One region of the Diaphorobacter sp. LI3 genome, then DNA from elsewhere that is predicted to be linked to it. Evidence: predicted binding sites of a transcription regulator. Region 1 holds the regulator's gene; each other region holds the start of a gene.
What was found. The regulator FNR, encoded in region 1, switches genes on or off when oxygen is low (the NO sensors DNR and NnrR bind a similar motif). The targets are predictions, from matches to a motif close to TTGATNNNNATCAA.

Region 1 (6,552 bases):
CGGCCGACAACACCACCGGTCACGTCTGGGACGAAGACCTGACGGAAATGAACAACCCCATGCCCCGTTGGTGGATGTGGCTGTTCATCATCACGCTGGTATTCGGTGCTGGCTATCTGGCTGCCTATCCCGGATTGGGGACCTTTAAGGGTAAGTTGGGCTGGACGCAGCTGGGCGAGTACCAAGCCGAAGTGGACAAGGCTAACGCAGAGTTGCAGCCCCTGTATGCGCGGTTCGAGGCCATGCAGCCCCAAGAGATGGCGGCCGACACAGCGGCCATGGCAATTGGTGAGCGTCTGTTCATGAACAACTGCGCGCAGTGTCATGGTTCCGATGCCCGCGGCAGCAAGGGCTTCCCCAACCTGGCCGACGGTGACTGGCTGCACGGCGGTGCGCCTGATCAGATCCAGAAGACCATCCACGATGGGCGCATTGGCGTCATGCCTCCCATGGCGGCCGCCGTGGGCTCGCCGGAAGATGTGCGCAACCTCGCCCACTATGTCCTGAGCCTGTCGGGAAGCCCGCATGACTCCCTGAAGGCGTCTCTGGGCAAGTCGAAGTTCACTGCGTGCGCTGCATGCCACGGGATGGACGGCAAAGGCAATGTGGCCCTGGGTGCCCCTAATCTGACGGATGACATCTGGCTGCATGGCTGGGGCGAAGCTGCCATCACCGCTATGATCAACAATGGCAAGACCAACGAGATGCCTGCCCAAACGGGCAAGTTGACCGATGCACAGATCAAGGTGTTGACGGCATACGTCTGGGGTTTGTCCAATAAGGCCGGCGCCCCGCGCTGATGCTCCCTGTGCGGCCGGCTCCCCGTCGAGGGGCGCCGGCCGTTTTGCGTTTTGGAAGTTGCACTTCCTTTTTGAGATTCCACCATGAAGCCAGCCGAAGGTCAGCCCCGTAAGGTGATTCCTATCACGCCAGTGGGGGCCGAAAGTTCGCAGACCGAGGTCATTTCGCTCTATGAGGCGCAAAAGAAAATTTATCCACGCTCGATAAGTGGAGTGTTCGCCCGTTGGCGTTGGGCGATGGTGTTTCTGACACAGCTGGTTTTCTATGGCCTGCCATGGCTGGAGTGGGGCCAGCGCCAAATGGTGCTCTTTGACCTCGGAGCACGCCGTTTCTATATTTTTGGTTTGGTGCTTTACCCGCAGGACTTCATTTATCTGACGGGTTTGCTGATTATTTCCGCGCTGTCGCTTTTTCTGTTTACCGCAGTGGCGGGACGCCTGTGGTGCGGCTTCTCCTGTCCCCAGACCGTATACACGGAAATGTTCATGTGGATCGAGCACAAAGTCGAAGGCGACCGCAGTGCCCGTATGCGCCTGGACAATGGTCCGTGGACATTTGAGAAGATCTGGAAAAAAACTGTCAAGCAAGCCATTTGGATTGCGGTCGCGTTCTGGACCGGCTTCACCTTCGTGGGCTATTTCGTTCCGATTCGCGAGCTGGGGGAAGAGTTGCTGGCCCTGCAAGGAGGGTGGCAGATATTCTGGGTGATCTTCTATGGGTTGGCCACGTACGGCAACGCAGGATTCCTGCGCGAGCAGGTGTGCAAATACATGTGCCCTTATGCGCGTTTCCAAAGCGCAATGTTCGACAGGGACACGCTGGTCGTCTCTTACGATCCCGAGCGCGGCGAGCCTCGCGGGCCCCGTAACAAGACCGTAGATCACAAAGCTGCGGGACTGGGTGACTGCATCGATTGCACGCTGTGTGTCCAGGTCTGCCCAACGGGTATCGATATTCGCAACGGACTGCAATACGAATGCATTGGTTGCGGTCTCTGCGTGGACGCTTGCAATACCGTGATGGATAAGATGAAGTATCCGCGCGGGCTGATTCGCTTCTCGACGCAGAACGGCGTCAAGAACCACTGGACCCAATCGCAAATGCTCAAACGCGTGCTGCGACCCCGTGTGTTGTTCTATTCAGCGGTGCTGGTGGTGTTGTGCATTGGCATGCTGGCCAGCTTGGTGGTACGCACCCCGTTGAAGGTGGACATCGTGCGCGACCGCGCTGCGCTCTCGCGCATCGTGGCGGGAGGCAAGCTGGAAAATATCTACCGGCTGCAGATCATGAACGCCACGGAGGGGGCGCAGCGCTACACCATCAGCGCCCACGGTATGGAAGGGCTGGAAGTGGCGTCCGAGACCGCAATTGACATTGGACCGGCGGAATCGCGATGGGTGGTTGTCCGTCTTCAAATTCCGTATGGCTCAGCATCTCCTGGATCGCATACGGTGTATTTCGATATTCAAGCGCAGGGTGATAAAGCCCAAGTGGCAGAGAAATCCGTGTTCCTTGTACCCCGCTGAAGGCGGTCGTGGAATGCAAATGAACAAGCTGTGCTCATAAACGAGCGAGGAGTTGGTATAAATGTCGAGTAATTCCCCCATGAATCTGGAAGACGCAGGAAAGCCTTGGTGGACGTTTGGCCATGTCTGGCTTGTCATCGCGGGGCCGGTGATTGTCATCATTGCGGGCTTCGTGACCCTCTGGCTGGCCGTGAGCCAACCCGACCCCGTCATCGCGGAAGACTATTACCAACGGGGCTTGAACATCAACGAGACCCTGAAGGAGTCTGGGGGCGACATGACGCCTGCCATGAAGGGGCGCAACCATGCAGCTACTCCGCTGGAGGATCAACCGCGCTGACCGGCAGGGCGAGTCCTCTTTGCATGCCGGAGAACAGATGCTAGGCTGTCAACTACACTTGCTAGGAGATGGGCGAATGTGGATGCAACGATTGATGTGGATCGCGTGGCCGGCCTTTTTGATGGCGGGCGTCATGGAAATGGTAGTGTTCGCCTTCGTGGATCCAGAAGCGCTGCAGTGGTTTGATCAACCCCTGCATCTCTCGCGCGAAGGTGTGTATACCATCGCCTTCTTCACGTTCTGGGTCGTACTCATGGCTTCCAGCGCATTGACGACGCTGTTGTCACTCTCGCCCTTTGAGTTGAATCGCTGCCCCGTGCCCAAAGGGGCGCGGCCGGCTGATTGCGCCAAATACGTTTCCTGATCTTTCCGCCGATCAGTTATGAATGAACAAAAAACCGAGGCTTAATGGCAGGCTTGCTGGCTGTTGACAATGCGCTTCAGCGCATCGGTATCGACGATGCGCACATGGCGCTGTTTTACTTCCACAATACCTTCTTCCACGAACTTGGAAAACGTGCGGCTGACGGTTTCCAGTTTCAATCCCAGGTAGCTGCCGATCTCTTCGCGTGTCATGCGCAGCACCAATTCGGATTGTGAGAAACCCCGGGCATGCAAGCGTTGTACGAGATTCAACAGGAATGCGGCAAGGCGTTCCTCGGCACGCATACTCCCCAGCAACAGCATGACCCCATGCTCACGAACAATCTCGCGGCTCATGATCTTGTGCACATGGTGCTGTAGTGCCGTTACTTCGCGCGACAACTCTTCAATACGGTCGAAGGGCATGACGCATACTTCGGCGTCTTCAAGCGCCACCGCATCGCAAGTGTGGCGGTCGCTCACGATGCCATCCAGGCCGATGATCTCGCCCGCCATTTGAAAACCCGTCACTTGATCGCGACCGTCTTCGGTGGCGACACAGGTCTTGAAGAATCCGGTGCGGATGGCAAAAAGGGATGTGAAGGGTTCACCGTTCCGGAAAAGCGTGCCGCCACGCTTGATCTTGCGTCGTACAGCAACAATGTCATCGATGCGCTTGAGTTGCTGGTCGTCCAGACCCACGGGCATGCACAGCTCACGCAGATTGCAGTTTGAGCAGGCAACTTTGATGGTCTGGAGATTCGTATGCATGGGAACCCTGTTCATGGCTTGAGCTTACCTCTGAACGGCTGGGAGACATGGAATGCCGTAGGCCGTTGGACGACTTTGAGCCGAAGTCAAATTGTCGCCACAAGGACCTTATGGGCGCTTGATCAACGTCAAGGACTCATGGGGGACTCTACGGCACAGTGATATGAAAGTGCAAGGAATCCCGTCATGACCGTTGTTACAACAGAGCTCCTGCGTCGTTTTGACGTCCCAGGGCCGCGCTACACCTCTTATCCGACTGCTGATCGTTTTGTCGAGGCTTTTGGCGAGCGGGAATACATCCTTGCGCTGCAGCAGCGTCGCGTGGGTTCGGTAGCCAAGGCGATGCCTTTGTCGCTTTATGTCCACATCCCGTTTTGTGAATCGCTGTGCTATTACTGCGCGTGTAACAAGATCATTACCCGGCATCCAGAGCGGGCAGAGGTCTACTTGCGTTACCTCAGCCGTGAGATCGACCTGCATACGGCGCACTGCGGTGTGGGTCAGCATGTGAGCCAGCTGCATTTCGGCGGAGGCACGCCTACTTTTCTGACGGATGACGGTTTGCGCGAACTGATGGGCATGCTGAGGCGCAGTTTCGTCCTCGTTCCGGGGGGGGAGTACTCCATAGAAGTGGACCCCCGGACCGTGGATGAAGCGCGGCTGGGATTGTTGGCGGAGCTGGGTTTCAATCGCCTGAGCTTTGGCGTGCAGGATTTCGACCCTGAAGTACAAAAGGCCGTGCACCGCATTCAGCCTGCCGAAAAGGTGTTCGCGTTGGTCGATGCGGCTCGGAAGCTCGGGTTTGAATCGGTGAACGTGGATTTGATCTACGGGCTGCCGCGCCAGACACCGGAGTCGTTTGATCGCACCTTGGAGCAGGTAGCCGAGTTGCGGCCAGACCGGATCGCGCTGTATGCGTACGCTCACTTGCCAGAACGCTTCAAATCGCAGCGACGCATCATCACGGCCGAGTTGCCCATGGCTTCGGCCAAGGTGTCCATGTTGGCCCGGTCACTTGATGTGTTCCAGGAAGCCGGCTACGTCTACGTGGGCATGGACCATTTCGCTCTGCCAGACGATGCGCTGGCGGTGGCCAAGCGGCAAGGCAGGCTGCACCGCAACTTCCAAGGCTATAGCACGCAGCCCGATTGCGACCTGATTGGTCTGGGTGTTTCTGCCATCGGGCGCGTGGGCGCTACTTACAGCCAAAATGTGAAAACGCTGGACGAGTATTACGACTGCATTAACCAGGGGCATTTGCCTGTGGTGCGCGGGCTGGCGTTGACCAAGGACGACTTAGTGCGCCGCGCAGTCATCATGGCGTTGATGTGCCAAGGTGAATTGCTGTTTGAGCCGTTGGAACAGTCCTGGCTGATTGATTTCCGCAGTTATTTCGATGCGGAATTACAGCAACTGCAAGAAATGGCGGCTCAGGGCTTGGTGAAAATCAGCGATGAGGGCGTTGAAGTCACGCCCATGGGGTGGTATTTCGTGCGCGGCGTGGCCATGGTGTTCGACAAGTATCTACAGGCTGACCGCAACCGCGCTCGCTTTTCCCGGATTATTTGACCCATGCTGTGGGCGCTGGCCACGACGGCCTTCCTGATGGGGCTGATGGGAGGGGCACACTGTTTGGCGATGTGTTCTGTTCCCTGCGCGGCGCTTACGGGGCTGGGTGGCACGCCGGACGCCACCCAAACCATTCAATGGGCGTCCCGTCGCGGAATCTTCCAACGGGTAGCGCAGTTTCACGTGGGGCGCCTGATCGGTTACGGCGCCGCAGGGGCGGTGGTTGCGCTGGCCATGGAGCAACTCGCATGGCTGGGGCAAAGCACCTCGGCATTGCGCCCCCTTTGGACGCTGATGCACGTGCTCATCCTCGCGTGGGGCGGGATGATGATGGTGCAAGCGCAGCAGCCCTTGTGGGTTGAGCGGGCGGGGCGTGCTGCCTGGGCGAAGGTCAAGCCCTTGGTCTCTCGGCCTGGCGGGCTCCTGACCGCGGGTGTGGCCTGGGCGCTCCTGCCATGCGGCCTTCTGTATACCGCACTGTTGACTGCCGCTCTCAGCGGAAGCGTGCTCCGCGGAGCCTTGTGCATGGTCCTGTTTGGCGTAGGAAGCGGTGTATGGCTGGTGCTGGGGCCGTGGACTTTTGGCCGCATTCGCGCTTGGATCGGCGTGAAGGGTGGGGCGTGGGGGTCTCGGCTGGCAGGTGGTGTGCTTTTTTCCCTGGGTGCATGGGCGCTGTGGATGGACGTTGTCCATGGGCAGCCGGCGCCGTGGTGCGTGCCCTGAAAACAGCGTTTTGTGGAACCACAGCGGCTCCGCGAAGCATGCCGTGGCAAGCGAATGGTGCACACTGAGACGCTCAGGCGTGACGGATCGCTGTCAGATCTCTACCAGCGGAAGTGACGAGTCTGTTCTCATCGACGTGGAGAAATCCAGCTACGCATCGCTGCCTTACTGGATGCGCCATCGTGCGTCTGGGGCGCGCGTTGCGTTTCAGTGAGATTGCCGAAGGACTGGGAAACGCCCGAACCACGCCAGGATATTTGGCATCGGTGCGACGACTACCAAGGTCTGCTCTGTGCCTTGCAGATGGGTGGGTTGCGCGCGCTGGCCGCGGAGCGCCGGATTTTCTGAGCAGGTATTGAGGTCGCTGGCACTCACCCGGAGCGAGGGCGCAAGCGATTACCGGAGAAAAGGTGTCTGCGAATGCCACCGGACCGGCATCCTGAACCGGGGGTTCAGGTG
Region 2 (6,552 bases), 1.4 Mb from region 1:
CGGCCATCGTCTTGCACCTCGAAGCGCCAGCGGGGGTGGCGCTGCACCCGCAGCTCCACGCGGTGTGCATCGGCGTGCTTGCGCACGTTGGACAGGGCCTCCTGCAGGATGTGCAGCACCTGGATCTGCACGTCCTGCGCCAGCGGCAGGCCGTGCCCCGCCATGCTCAGCGCCGTGGTCGCGCCGGTCTGGTGTTCGAACTTCGAGAGCGTGGCGCGCAGCGCCGCTTCGATGTCCTCGTCCTGCGTGCGCGTGCGAAAGTGCACCAGCAGCTCACGCACGTCGGCATAGCATTCGCGCACACCGGTATCCAGCTCCGCCATGCTGCGGTCACGCGCCTCGGTGTTGTCCTTCGCCACCGCGTCGCGCAGCAGTTGGGTCTGAATCTTGAGAAAGGCCAGCGACTGCGCGATGGAGTCGTGCAATTCGCGCGCGATGAGGCTGCGCTCCTGCGCCACCGCTGCCTCGCGCTCCAGCGCCGAGGCGCGCAGGCTTTCCATGGAAGTGGCCAAATGGTGCGCCATGGTGGACAGCAGCTCGCGCATCTCCGCCGACAGCTCCAGCGGACTGCGAAACAGCAGCGTCACCTCGCCCAACAGGCGCTGGTGCATCTGCACCGGGATACTCACCACCGTCTCGAAGCCGGCCTCCCGGCAATGCGGCAACTGCAGCCCCCCGACAGGCATGATCGGAATCACACGCATGCGCGCCTGGCCCTGCGCCTGTCCGCATTCGCAGGCGCCGGTGACCACGCAGTGCTCGTGTTCCGCCAGCGACTGGGGCAGCCCGTCGGAGGCCAGCAGCACGTAGCGCTCGTTGGCTTCGTCCGACCAGCGCACGGCCGCCGCGTCGCACCCCGCCACGCGGCGGATCTGCTGCACGAAACCCTGGGTCAACTCTTCCAGGCTCCCCGCCTCCGCCGCAAGGGCGCTCACCGCATACAACGCCGCCAGGCGCTGGTTGCGCACTTCGATGGTGGCGGTCTTTTCGCGTACCTTGCGCTCCAGGTCCTCGTGCGAGGTCTGCAGCGCATGGGCCATGAGGTTGAAACCCGCCGTCAGCTGGCCGAACTCGTCGTCGGCTTCCACCTCCAGGCGCGTGCCCAGGTCGCCCTTGCGCAGCCGCGCCAGGGCCTGTTGCAGCCGCGTGACGGGGTTGAGTACGAGCAGGTAGCTCAGCGCCATGAAGGCCACAGCCGAGCCGATGGCCAACGCCACCATGAACAGGTGGAACAGATGCAGCACCGCCGTGAGGCGCACGATCTGGATCTCGATGGCCTCGACAAAGCTGTCCAGGTCCAGCACGAAGGCATCGGCACGCGCCACGGCCTCGGCGCTGCTTTCATAGTGCGCGGCAGCTTTCCAGTCGTTTTCGATGAGCAGCCACTGCCGCCGGATGTGTTCGTAGCGCTCGCGCGTGTCATCGCTCCAGGGCACGAACAGCGGCCGGGCGGGGTCACCCGTGCGCAGCAACTCCAGCCCTTCGTTGAAGCGCGTTTCCAGCCGCGCGAATTCCTGGGGCGACTCGTTCTGCTGGGCCAGCACCATGCGCAGCATGTTCATGCGCAGGCGGCCCGCCTCGTTCACCGCAGCGGCGCCCCCTTCCAACTTCCAGGTCACCCACAGCGTGAAGCCGATGGATGCCAGCGCCACCAGCAGGAACACCGTGCCCATGGCCAGCAGCTTGGTGGACAGCGTGGACTTGTTGCGCATGGCGGCAGTGTAGGCACACGCCTTTGAAATGTCTTGATGGAAGTCAAGTTTGCTCAAGCCTACGGCCGCGGCATACAAGCGAAAACATGCTTTAGCGCCCTCCCATCAAGCGCGGATAGCTATCATACTGATAGTAAACGCCCTGGCGTTGCCAGGGCATTCCGGTCTGCTCAGCCGCAGCTGCCCAGGGCGCCGCACTGGGTGCAGTAGTCGCAGCCATCCTTGCGGATCACGGCGTGGGCACCGCACTCGTTGCACTTCTTGCCGGCCATGGCCGGGGGCATGCCGGTCGCGGGCGCTGCGGTGGGCTCGTCCAGCGGCAGCACCTGCTGCTGCGGCATGGCGCGCTGGGCCAGGATGTTCTGCACGGCATACGCGATGGCGCCCACCTCGGAGTCGTGCCACAGCGGCACGTGGGTGCCGTCGGCCTTCTGGTGCGTGCCCAGGCGCACGGGGCCGCGGTCCCAGGCCACCTTGCGCATGTCGGACAGCGCGCGCTCCAGGAAGCCACCGCGCGCGGCCAGCGACAGCAGGCGCATGCTGGAGGTGATCCACTGCTGCGATTCGCCGCTCTGCCCCACGGGCATGAAGAACTCGATGGCGCGGTCCACCGTGCCGCCGCGTCCGTCAGGCACCGGCAGGAAGGAGACGATCAGGTACAGCGTCTTGTGGCCTTCCTGCGTCCAGTACTCCAGCTTCTCCGCCACGGCCGACAGGCCGCCCGTGGGACGGCTCTCGATCATGGTGCGCATGGGGTCCACCACCACCGGGGCGGGCGCGGCCTCGGGTGCGGCGGCGGGGGCCGGCGCTGCGGCGGGCGTGACTTCCAGCACGGCGCCCAGGATGCTGTTGGGCCGGTAGGTGGCCAGGCCCTTCAGGCCCGAGTGCCAGGCCTGCATGTACAGGCCCTTGAAATCGGCGTAGGGGTAGTCCTCGGGCACGTTCACGGTCTTGGAGATCGCCGTGTCCACGAAGGGCTGCACGGCCTCCATCATGGCCACGTGGTCGGCGGCCGCCATGTCCATGGCGCTCACGAAGTACGCAGGCAGATGGTTCACGTCGCCGCCCAGCGTCTTGTACAGACGCCAGGCGTAGTCCTCCACCACGTACTCGCTCTTGCTGCCGTCGGCCTCGCGCTTGCGGCGCGTGTAGCTCCAGGAGAACGGCGGCTCGATGCCGTTGGAGGCGTTGTCGGCAAAGGCCAGACTCACCGTGCCCGTGGGCGCGATGGACAGCAGGTGGCTGTTGCGGATGCCGTGCTTGCGGATGGCCTTCTGGATGTCCGCGGGCAGGCGGCTGGCGAAGGTGCCCTTGGCCAGGTAGCCATCGGCATCGAACTTGGGGAATGCGCCCTTTTCCTTCGCCAGTTCCACCGACGCGCGGTAGGCCGCGTTGCGCATGCGCTCGGCGATCTGTACCGCCATGTCGCGCCCTTCCTGGCGGTCGTAGCGCTTGCACAGCATGGCGAGGGTGTTGCCCATGCCGGTGAAGCCCACGCCGATGCGGCGCTTGGCGGCCGACTCGGCCTGCTGCTGCGGCAGAGGCCAGAAGGTCACGTCCAGCACGTTGTCCAGCGCGCGCACCTGGGTGGCCACGGCCTGCTCGAAGGCATCGAAGTCGAACGACGCCTCGCCATGCAGGCCGAACGGGTTGCGCACGAAGCGTGTGAGGATGATCGGACCCAGGTCGCAGCAGCCGTAGGGCGGCAGCGGCTGCTCGCCACACGGGTTGGTCGCCTGGATGGTCTCGGTGTAGTGCAGGTTGTTGTCGGTGTTGATCTGGTCCAGGAACAGGATGCCGGGCTCAGCGAAGTCGTAAGCCGACTTCATGATCGTGTCCCACAATTCGCGCGCGCGCACCGTGCGGTACACCCACTGGCCGTCGGCGCGCTGGTGTGCGCCCTGGGCCTGCAGCTCCGCACCGGGCGCGGCGCCATGCACCAGCTCCCAATCACGGTCCTGCTCCACCGCTTCCATGAAGGCATCGGGCACGCCCACGGACACATTGAAATTGTTCCAGCGGCCCGGCGTACGCTTGGCGGTGATGAAGTCCAGCACGTCCGGGTGGTCGATGCGCAGCACGCCCATCTGCGCGCCGCGGCGCGCGCCCGCACTCTCCACCGTGGAGCAGGACTGGTCGAAGACGTTGATGTAACTGCAGGGGCCCGAGGCCATGGAGGCCGTGCCCTTCACCAGCGCGCCGCGCGGGCGGATGCGCGAGAAGTCGTAGCCCACGCCGCCGCCGCGGCGCATGGTCTCGGCGGCCTCGCGCAGGGCCTCGTAGATGCCGGGGTAGCCCGCGTCGTCCACGCCCTGGATGCAGTCGCCCACGGGCTGCACGAAGCAGTTGATGAGGGTGGCCTGGATGTCGGTGCCGGCAGCGCTCATGATGCGCCCCGCCCCGATGGCGCCGGCACGCAGGTTGTCCAGGAAGCGCGCCTCCAGGGCCTGGCGCATGTCCTCGCGCTCGACCGAGGCCAACGCCCGCGCCACGCGGCGGAACAGATCCTCGACATCGCTCTCGCCGTCTTTGAAGTATTTCTCCTTCAGCACATCCATGCTGATGGGTTGTGTAGACAGGGCGGGGGCAAGGTCGGTGATTTCACGCTGCATGGAGGGGCTCCGAAAGGATCTAACTGACGTGCACGCCGCGACCCAAGCGCGGCGGCAATTCTCGATTTTCACACCGCGCGGGACGCTTCGCCGCGAACCTTACATGAAGACCCTGCGAAGTCGTTGTCGCCTCGGCGGTCACGCGGCCGTGCAGCCTAGTTGCGCTCTCCGTTTCCTGTAGCACGCCAGCCGCCCGTGGCGCGGCCCGCCGCAAATTACGGCCCAAAGCGCTCCTCATGCAAGTCACATTTACGCCCGGTTGCAATGCCGCCACGTCCTACCATTGGGCATGCCAACCCTACCGCTGTACCGCTTTCTGCTCGCCACGCTGACTCTGGCATTCGCCGCCGGCTGTACCACACTTCTGGAGCAGTCGGCACCAACCACCGCGGGCAACGCCGCCTGGGACGCCCAACTGGAGCGCTGGCCGCCCGTGGACGCCCTGCTGCTGGGCGAGCAGCATGACGCCGCCGCCCACCAACAGTGGCAGCGGCACACGGTCCAGTGGCTCGCCGCGCGCCAGCGCCTTGCGGCCCTGGTGTTGGAGATGGCGCCCGAAGGCGCGGGCACCGATGGCCTGCCGCCGGACGCGGACGCTGCCCAGGTGCGCGCCGCGCTGCAATGGGATGAACAGGCCTGGCCCTGGGACCGCTATGCGCCGGTGGTGATGGCTGCCGTGGCCGCGGGCGTGCCGGTGCGCGGCGGTAACCTGCCGCGCAGCCAGATGCCGCAAGCCATGCGCGACGCGGCGCTGGACACGCACCTGCCTCCCGCAGCGCTGGCGCGCCAGCGCACCGCGATCGAGGAGGGCCACTGCGGCCTGGTGCCGGCGCAGCGGCTGATGCCCATGGTGCGCATCCAGTTGGCGCGGGACGCCCGCATGGCGCGCGCCGTGCAGGCCGCCCACCGCCCCGGCCGCACGGTACTGCTGGTGGCGGGCTTCGGCCACGTGCAGCGCAGCCTGGGCGTGCCCACGTGGCTGCCGAGTGATTTCACGTCAAAAGTGGCAATAGCTCAAGCGGGACAAGCGCGAGCAGCTATTGAAAGCGAAGCGGATTATGTCCACCGCACACCGGCGCTGACGCCCCACGACCCGTGCGCGGAGCTGCGCGAGCGCTGGTCCGGCCCACCGTCCGCGCCGTAGCGGACGCCGGCCCCAGCCCGCGCTCGCTCAGCCCGCCATGCCGTTGTGCGCCTGCAGCAGCCGGGCGAACTCCTCCGCCGGCAAGGGGCGGCTGCACAGGTAGCCCTGGTAGGCGTCGCAGCCGCGCTCGCGCAGGAACGCCAGCTGCTGCGGCGTCTCCACCCCCTCGGCCAGCACCGACAGCCCCAGGCTGTGCCCCATGGCAACGATGGCGGCGCTGATGGCCATGTCGTCGGCGCTGCGGGGAATGTCGCGGATGAAGCCCTGGTCGATCTTGAGCACGTCGATGGGAAAGCGCTTGAGGTGCGCCAGGGACGAATAGCCGGTGCCGAAGTCGTCCACCGCCATGCGCACGCCCAGCTGCTGCAGCCGCTGCAGCACGGCGCGGATCTCGTCGGGCCGCTCGGCCAGCACCGACTCGGTCAGTTCCAGCTCCAGGCAGCGGGCCGGGAAGCCGCTGGCCTTGAGCGCCTCGGCGGCGCAGGCGGCCACGTCGGTCAACTGGAACTGGCGCGGCGAGAGGTTGATGGCCAGGCGGATCTCCGGCAGGCCGTCGGCGCGCCAGCGCTGGCCCTGCTCGCAGGCGGCGCGCATCACCCACTGGCCCAGCGGGCCGATCACGCCCGAGGTCTCGGCCACGGGGATGAAGCGCGCGGGCGAGATCATGCCCTCCTGCGGGTCCAGCCAGCGCACCAGCGCCTCGGCCCCCGTGATCCGGCCGGTGGCGATGCATACCTGCGGCTGGTAGTACAGCCGCAGGTGCCCCTGCGCCAGGGCCACGCGCAGCCGCGCCTCGATCTCCAGGCGCTCGCGCGCGGCCTGGATCAGCGATTCGTCAAAGAAGCAATACGCGCCGCGCCCGCGGGCCTTGGCGCAGTACACCGAGGAATGCGCGCCCTGCAGCAGCGCCTCGGTGGTCCGCGCATGCGCGGGGAACATGCAGATGCCCACGCTCACGCCCACCACCACCTCGATGCCGTCGGGCGTGCACCAGGGCGTGCTGGCCGCGGCGATCAGGTGCCGCGCCACGGCTGCCGCGCCGTCCGCATGGCGCAGGTGGCGGGCCAGCACGGCGATCTCGTCG
Region 3 (6,552 bases), 1.5 Mb from region 1:
AGCAGCTTTTCCTGCGGAGGCCGGGGAGGGCGGCGCATGACGTCGTTCTCCGCAGGCTCGAATGCCAGCGCCACGCCCAGCGTGCTGGACGTGACCAGATTGATCCACAGCACCTGCGCCGCGGTGAGCGGCAGCAGCAGGCCGAATGCGATGGCGGCAAACACGATCAGCGCCTCGCCCCCATTGGTGGGCAGCATGAACAGGATGAACTTGCGCACGTTGTCGTAGATGCCCCGGCCCTCGCGCACCGCATGGCCCAGCGTGGCGAAGTTGTCGTCGGTCAGCACCATGGCGGCCGCGTCCTTGGCGGCCTCGGTACCGTTCCTGCCCATCGCGACTCCCACGTCGGCGCGCTTGAGTGCGGGCGCGTCGTTCACGCCGTCGCCTGTCATGGCCACGACTTCACCGCGGGACTGCAGGGCTTGCACCAGGCGCAGCTTGTGTTCGGGACTGGCACGGGCGAACACGTCCACGCTGGCCACCACGTCGCGCAAGGCGGCGTCGTCCAGCAGCTCGATCTCGGCGCCCGTGAGTGCGGGGCGGCCCAGGCCGATGCCCAGCTGCGCGCCAATCGCACGTGCGGTTTCGCCGTGGTCGCCGGTGATCATCTTCACGCGTACGCCCGCGGCCTGGCATTCGGCCACCGCGGCCACGGCCTCGGGGCGCGGCGGGTCCATGCTGCCCAGCAGCCCGAGCAGCGTGAAGCCGCCCTCCATGTCGGCGAACTGCAGCGCGTGCTGCTGCGCCGGCACGCGCTTGATGGCGATCGCCAGCACGCGCAGCGCCCGCGCCGCGCAGTCGTTGGCTGCGCGGCGCCAGTAGTCGTGCTGCAGCGGGGCATCGGTGCCCGCGCCATCGGCGGGCCACTGGCGCTGTGCGTTGCACATGTCCAGCACACGCTCGGGGGCTCCTTTCACCAGGATCACCGCATGCCCCGCGTGGTCGTGGTGCAACGTGGCCATGAAGCGGTGCTCGGACTCGAACGGTATGGCGTCGATGCGTGGCTGGCGGGCATGCAGCGCCGTTGCGTCCAGCCCCGCCTTGAGCGCCAGGGTGACGAGCGCGCCCTCCGTCGGGTCGCCCGTCAGGCTCCAGCCCTGGGGACCGTCGTGCAGCGTGGCGTCGTTGCACAGCAGCGCCACCTGGGCCACGGACTGCAGGGCAGGGTGTTCTTGCGCAGTGATGGGCACGCCACCGATGAGGAAGCCCCCCTGCGGCGCATAGCCGCTGCCGGTCACCTCTATGACATGGTCGGCGGTCACCACGCGCTGCACGGTCATCTCGTTGCACGTGAGGGTGCCGGTCTTGTCGGAGCAGATCACCGTGACAGCCCCCAGCGTTTCCACCGCCGGCAGGTGGCGGATGATGGCGTTGTGCTGCGCCATGCGCCGCACGCCCATGGCCAGGGTGATGGTCATGATGGCGGGCAGCCCCTCGGGGATCGCCGAGGCCGCCAGCGCCACGGCCATCATGAACATGTCCGCGGGTGCCTGAGCGCGCCAGAGCACGCCGATGGCGAACGTGGCGAGCACGAACAGCCCGATGGCCAGCGCCAGCCAGCGGCTGAACTGCGCGATCTGCCGCAGCAGCGGCGTGGTGCTCGCCTGCACCTGGGCCAATAGCGTGCTGATGCGCCCCAGTTCACTGTTCGTGCCCGTGGCCACCACGGTGCCCAAAGCGGTGCCCGCGGCCACCAGCGTGCCGGAGTAGAGCATGCTGCGGCGGTCGCCCAAAGCGGCGTCGGCTGCCACGGCGGTTTCGTCCTTGTCGCAGGGCACGGACTCGCCCGTCAGCACGGCCTCGTCGGCGCGCAGGCTGCGGGCCGTAAGGATGCGCAGGTCCGCGGGCACCTTGTCGCCGGACGCGAGGATGACGATGTCGCCCGGCACGAGCTGGTCGGCGTCCACCAGTTGGCGCTCTCCCCCGCGCAGCACCGTGGCCTGGTGCGAGAGCATGTGGCGTATCGCGTCCAGCGCCGACTCGGCCTTGCCCTCCTGCAAGAAACCGATGATCGCGTTGACGATCACGGCCCCCAATAGCACCCCGGTGTCGATCCAGTGCGCCAGTGCCGCGGTGACCGTCGCGGCAGCGAGCATCACGTAGATCAGCACGTTGTGGAATTGCTGCAGCAGGCGCAGCCAGGCCGGTCGGCGCGGCGGCGCGGGCAGGCGGTTGGGGCCGAAGCGTGCCAGGCGCCGCGCCACCTCGGCATGCGCCAGGCCGTGGCGGTCGTCGGTTTGCAGCCGTCGCAGCGCTTCGCCAGCGGACAGCGCATGCCACGGGGTGCCGCGGGCATCGGTGGTTGGGGGCAGGTGCATGCAGGGCGGGCGCCGGACGACGCGACTGGTCGGGTGAACCCAGTCTAGGTCCGCAGGCGCGGACCGTGCCAATGTCCCAGTGCCAGGCCGGGGAAAGTGGCCGCTATTGGCCTTCGATTGCTATTTAAACAATAGCTGACTGCGCTTGCCGCTTGGTCGTTTGATGCTGTTTTTGATATGCATCACGCGGCCGGTAAATGGTCGCCGCAGGCAAGCAGGGGCCAGTGCTTTGCATGTGGCAGGGGAAGTCACATCCCCCTCTGCCGAGGCGGCGCCGTCCGTTCCATCGGGCAGGGGAGCGGTGCAGGGGATGCCCTGCACCGCCGGCCCTGCCGTGCAACGATCTCAGGCGGAGATGCGTCTTGCCAGGAAGTCGCGGATGGCGAACAGCGTTGCGTCCGGTGCTTCGGTCATCTGGTGGTGGCCCACCGGCAGATGGACGATCTGCACGTCCTTGCCCGCGGATCGCGCGGCCTGGATCAACCCCTGCGCGGCCTTGGGCGCGGTCATCTGGTCTTGCGTGCCCAAGGCAAACAGCACGGGGCACTGCACCGCTGCGATGGCCTGCTCGCCATGGGAGTAGCTGTCGCAGGCGACGAAGCCGCGGTGGAACACATTGACCTGCGGGTTGCTGCGCAGCACCTTGCGGCCCAGCGCCATGCCCGCGCCGTACACCCAGAAGCCCGCGCCTGAGGGGGGTGCGAGGGTGCTGCGCGAGAACACGTTGACCATGCGCAGCGCTTGCTCGGGGTGGGTCTGCGATGCCTCGATGAGCGCGGGCGACACCTTCATCGGGTAGGCCGTACCGACCAGCACCAGATGGCTCACGCGCCCGCCCAGGCGTGCGGCGGCCTCCAGCGCGATCAACGAGCCCCAGCTATGGCCCACCAGCGCGGCGCGCTGGATGGACAGTGCGTCGAGCAGGGCGCCCACGAAGTCGGCCGCCTGCTCCACGCTCGCAGGGGCATCGCCCGCGCTTTTGCTGTGGCCGGGCAGGTCGACGGCCAGCACGTTCCAGCCATGGTTGGCCATGTAGCGGCTTTGCAGCGCCCAGACGCTGTGGTCGTTGAGCACGCCGTGGATGAACACCACGGTGGGCTTAGCGGCATCGAAGGGCTTGCCGCCGGAGTAGCAGTAGGTCTGTGCGCCGTTGACTTGCACGTACATCACGCACCTGCCTTTCCCGCTTGCTTCTCCGCAGCCTTGAGTGCTCGCTTGAGGTCGTCGATCAGGTCGTCGGCATCTTCCAGCCCGATCGACAGGCGGATCGTGCCCTGGCTGATGCCGCCCGCGGCGAGCGCTTCGTCGCTCATGCGGAAGTGCGTGGTGGAGGCGGGGTGGATCACCAGGCTGCGGCAGTCACCCACATTGGCCAGGTGGCTGAAGAGCTTGAGCGTCTCGATGAACGTCTTGCCCTGCTCGCGGTTGCCCTTGAGGTCGAAGCTGAACACCGAGCCCGCGCCGCGCGGCAGCAGGCGCTGCGCGAGCTGGTGGCTGGGGTGGGACTCGAGCAGCGGGTGGCCCACGCGCTCGACGAATGGGTGGCTGGCCAGGAACTGCACCACCTTCTCGGTATTGCGCATGTGGCGTTCCATGCGCAGCGGCAGGGTCTCGATGCCCTGCAGGATCAGCCAGGCGGTGTGCGGGCTCATGCAGGCGCCGAAGTCGCGCAGGCCCTCGCGGCGCGCGCGCAGCAGGAAGGCGCCCACGGTGCTCTCCTCGGTGAATACCATGTTGTGAAAGCCGTCGTAGGGCTGGGTCAGCTCGGGGAAGCGGCCGGAGCCTTCCCAGTCGAAGCTGCCGCCATCGACCACGACGCCGCCGATCACCGTGCCATGGCCTGAGAGGAACTTGGTGGCCGAGTGGTACACCAGGTCCGCGCCATGCTCGAAGGGCTTGATGAGCCACGGCGAGGTGAGGGTGGAGTCCACCAGCAGGGGCACGCCGGCTTCATGCGCAATGTCCGCGACCGTGGGGATGTCCAACACCTCCAGCCCGGGGTTGCCCACGGTTTCGCCAAAGAACAGCTTGGTGTTGGGGCGGATGGCTGCGCGCCAGCCGTCGATGTCGCCGGGCTTTACGAAGGTGGTGTCAATGCCGAAGCGGCGCAGCGTGTAGTGCAGCAGGTTCTGGCTGCCGCCATACAGCGCCGTGCTGGCCACGATGTGGCTGCCTGCGCCCATCAGCGTGGCAACGGCCAGGTGCAATGCGGCCTGCCCGCTGGCCACGGCGATCGCGCCCACGCCGCCCTCCAGCGCCGCCACGCGCTGCTCCAGCACCGCGTTGGTGGGGTTGCTCAGGCGGCTGTACACATGGCCCGGGCGCTCCAGGTTGAACAGGGCCGCCGCATGGTCGCTCGACTCGAAGACGAACGAGGTGCTCAGGTGGATCGGCACGGCGCGCGCACCTGTGGCGGGGTCCGGCTGCGCGCCGGCGTGCAGGGCCAGCGTGTCGAAGCCGGGGTCGGAATATCCGGGCATTCATGTCTCCAAAGTGGTGAATTTGTGCGCCATTGTGGGCTATATTTATTCGCTATCGGGCTGCATGCAGCGCCTGCAGAACCCTTCGGAGACTCCCCATGAAAGTCAGCGACATCCTGCGCCTCAAAGGCAACACCCTCTACACCGTGCATCCCGACGAGCCGCTGGCCCGCGCCGTGGATGCCATGGCCGAGAAGGACATCGGCTCGCTGGTCGTGATGGAGCATGGCGACCTGGTGGGCATGCTCACCTTCCGCGAGGTGATCCAGGCGCTGACTAAAAATGGTGGCGGCGTGGGCACCATGCTGGTGCGTACCGCCATGGACGACGCGCCGCTGACCTGCACGCTGGAGACCGACATGGACGAGGTGCGCCGCATGATGCTGGGCCGCCACGCGCGCTACATGCCCGTGATGGACAAGCGCATGCTGATGGGCGTGGTCAGCTTCTACGACGTGGCCAAGGCCGTGGTGGACAGCCAGAATTTCGAGAACAAGCTGCTCAAGGCCTATATCCGCGACTGGCCGCACGAAGAATCGCGGCCGGCCAACTGATTTGGTGATCAAAATAGCTGCCAGCGCTTGTCAATCAAGCGCTGGCAGCTATTTTTTTGGTAGTAACAGTGGCTCGGGGATAATCGCACTCCTATGAGCGGCAACACACTCGGTACCCTTTTTTGCATCACCAACTTTGGTGAATCCCATGGCCCCGCCATCGGCTGCGTGATCGACGGCTGCCCGCCCGGCATGGAACTGTCCGAGGCTGACATCCAGGCCGACCTGGACCGCCGCCGCCCCGGCACCAGCCGCCATGTGACGCAGCGCAACGAGCCGGATGCGGTGGAAATCCTCTCGGGCGTATATGAGGGCAAGACCACCGGCACGCCCATCGCGCTGCTGATCCGCAACACCGACCAGCGCAGCAAGGACTACGGCAACATCGCGCAGAGCTTCCGCCCGGGGCATGCCGACTATGCCTACTGGCACAAGTACGGCCTGCGCGACCCGCGCGGTGGCGGCCGCTCGTCTGCGCGCCTCACGGCACCCACCGTGGCCGCCGGCGCGGTGGCCAAGAAATGGCTGGCCGAGAAATACGGCACCCGCTTTCGTGCCTGCATGACCCAACTGGGCGAACTGCCCATCCCGTTCGAGAGCTGGGAGCATGTGCCGCACAACCCCTTCTTCGCACCGGTGGCCGACGTGCAGGCCTACGAGGACTACATGGACGCGCTGCGCAAGTCCGGCGACTCCTGCGGCGCGCGCATTCGTGTGCAGGCCAACGGCGTGCCCGTGGGGCTGGGCGAGCCGCTGTACGACAAGCTGGACGCCGACATCGCCCATGTGATGATGGGCCTGAACGCGGTGAAGGGTGTGGAGATCGGTGCCGGCTTTGCCAGCGTGGCCCAGCGCGGTACCACGCATGGCGATTCGCTCACGCCCACGGGCTTCGCCAGCAACAACGCGGGTGGCGTGCTGGGCGGCATCAGCACCGGGCAGGACATCGAGGTGTCGCTGGCCATCAAGCCCACCAGTTCCATCATCAGCCCGCGCGAGTCCATCGACATCCACGGCCAGAGTACCGAGGTGATCACGAAGGGGCGCCACGACCCCTGCGTGGGCATCCGCGCCGCGCCGATCGCCGAGGCGTTGCTCGCATTGGTCATCATGGACCATGCGCTGCGCCACCGTGCGCAATGCGGCGACGTGGTGCAGGCCGTGGCTCCGATTCCGGCAGTCCGCCAGGGGTGATGGTCA

Region 2: MRB47_RS02790 (type IV pili methyl-accepting chemotaxis transducer N-terminal domain-containing protein) is a predicted target of FNR. The motif match lies at 1,746-1,759, and genes of this name have one in related genera.
Region 3: MRB47_RS08880 (cation-transporting P-type ATPase) is a predicted target of FNR. The motif match lies at 2,491-2,504, and genes of this name have one in related genera.

Annotation. Positions count from the first base shown of each region.
Region 1 covers NZ_CP094346.1:3,364,530-3,371,081, reverse strand. The annotation lists gene ccoP (cytochrome-c oxidase, cbb3-type subunit III) at 1-800, shown strand, start outside; gene ccoG (cytochrome c oxidase accessory protein CcoG) at 885-2,327, shown strand; gene MRB47_RS15745 (FixH family protein) at 2,389-2,667, shown strand; gene MRB47_RS15740 (hypothetical protein) at 2,744-3,031, shown strand; gene fnr (fumarate/nitrate reduction transcriptional regulator Fnr) at 3,073-3,816, opposite strand; gene hemN (oxygen-independent coproporphyrinogen III oxidase) at 3,988-5,370, shown strand; gene MRB47_RS15725 (sulfite exporter TauE/SafE family protein) at 5,374-6,093, shown strand.
Region 2 covers NZ_CP094346.1:584,072-590,623, reverse strand. The annotation lists gene MRB47_RS02790 (type IV pili methyl-accepting chemotaxis transducer N-terminal domain-containing protein) at 1-1,712, opposite strand, end outside; gene MRB47_RS02785 (adenosylcobalamin-dependent ribonucleoside-diphosphate reductase) at 1,883-4,324, opposite strand; gene MRB47_RS02780 (ChaN family lipoprotein) at 4,614-5,468, shown strand; gene MRB47_RS02775 (putative bifunctional diguanylate cyclase/phosphodiesterase) at 5,496-6,552, opposite strand, start outside.
Region 3 covers NZ_CP094346.1:1,908,017-1,914,568, forward strand. The annotation lists gene MRB47_RS08880 (cation-transporting P-type ATPase) at 1-2,318, opposite strand, end outside; gene MRB47_RS08885 (alpha/beta fold hydrolase) at 2,664-3,485, opposite strand; gene MRB47_RS08890 (O-acetylhomoserine aminocarboxypropyltransferase) at 3,485-4,798, opposite strand; gene MRB47_RS08895 (CBS domain-containing protein) at 4,897-5,352, shown strand; gene aroC (chorismate synthase) at 5,446-6,546, shown strand.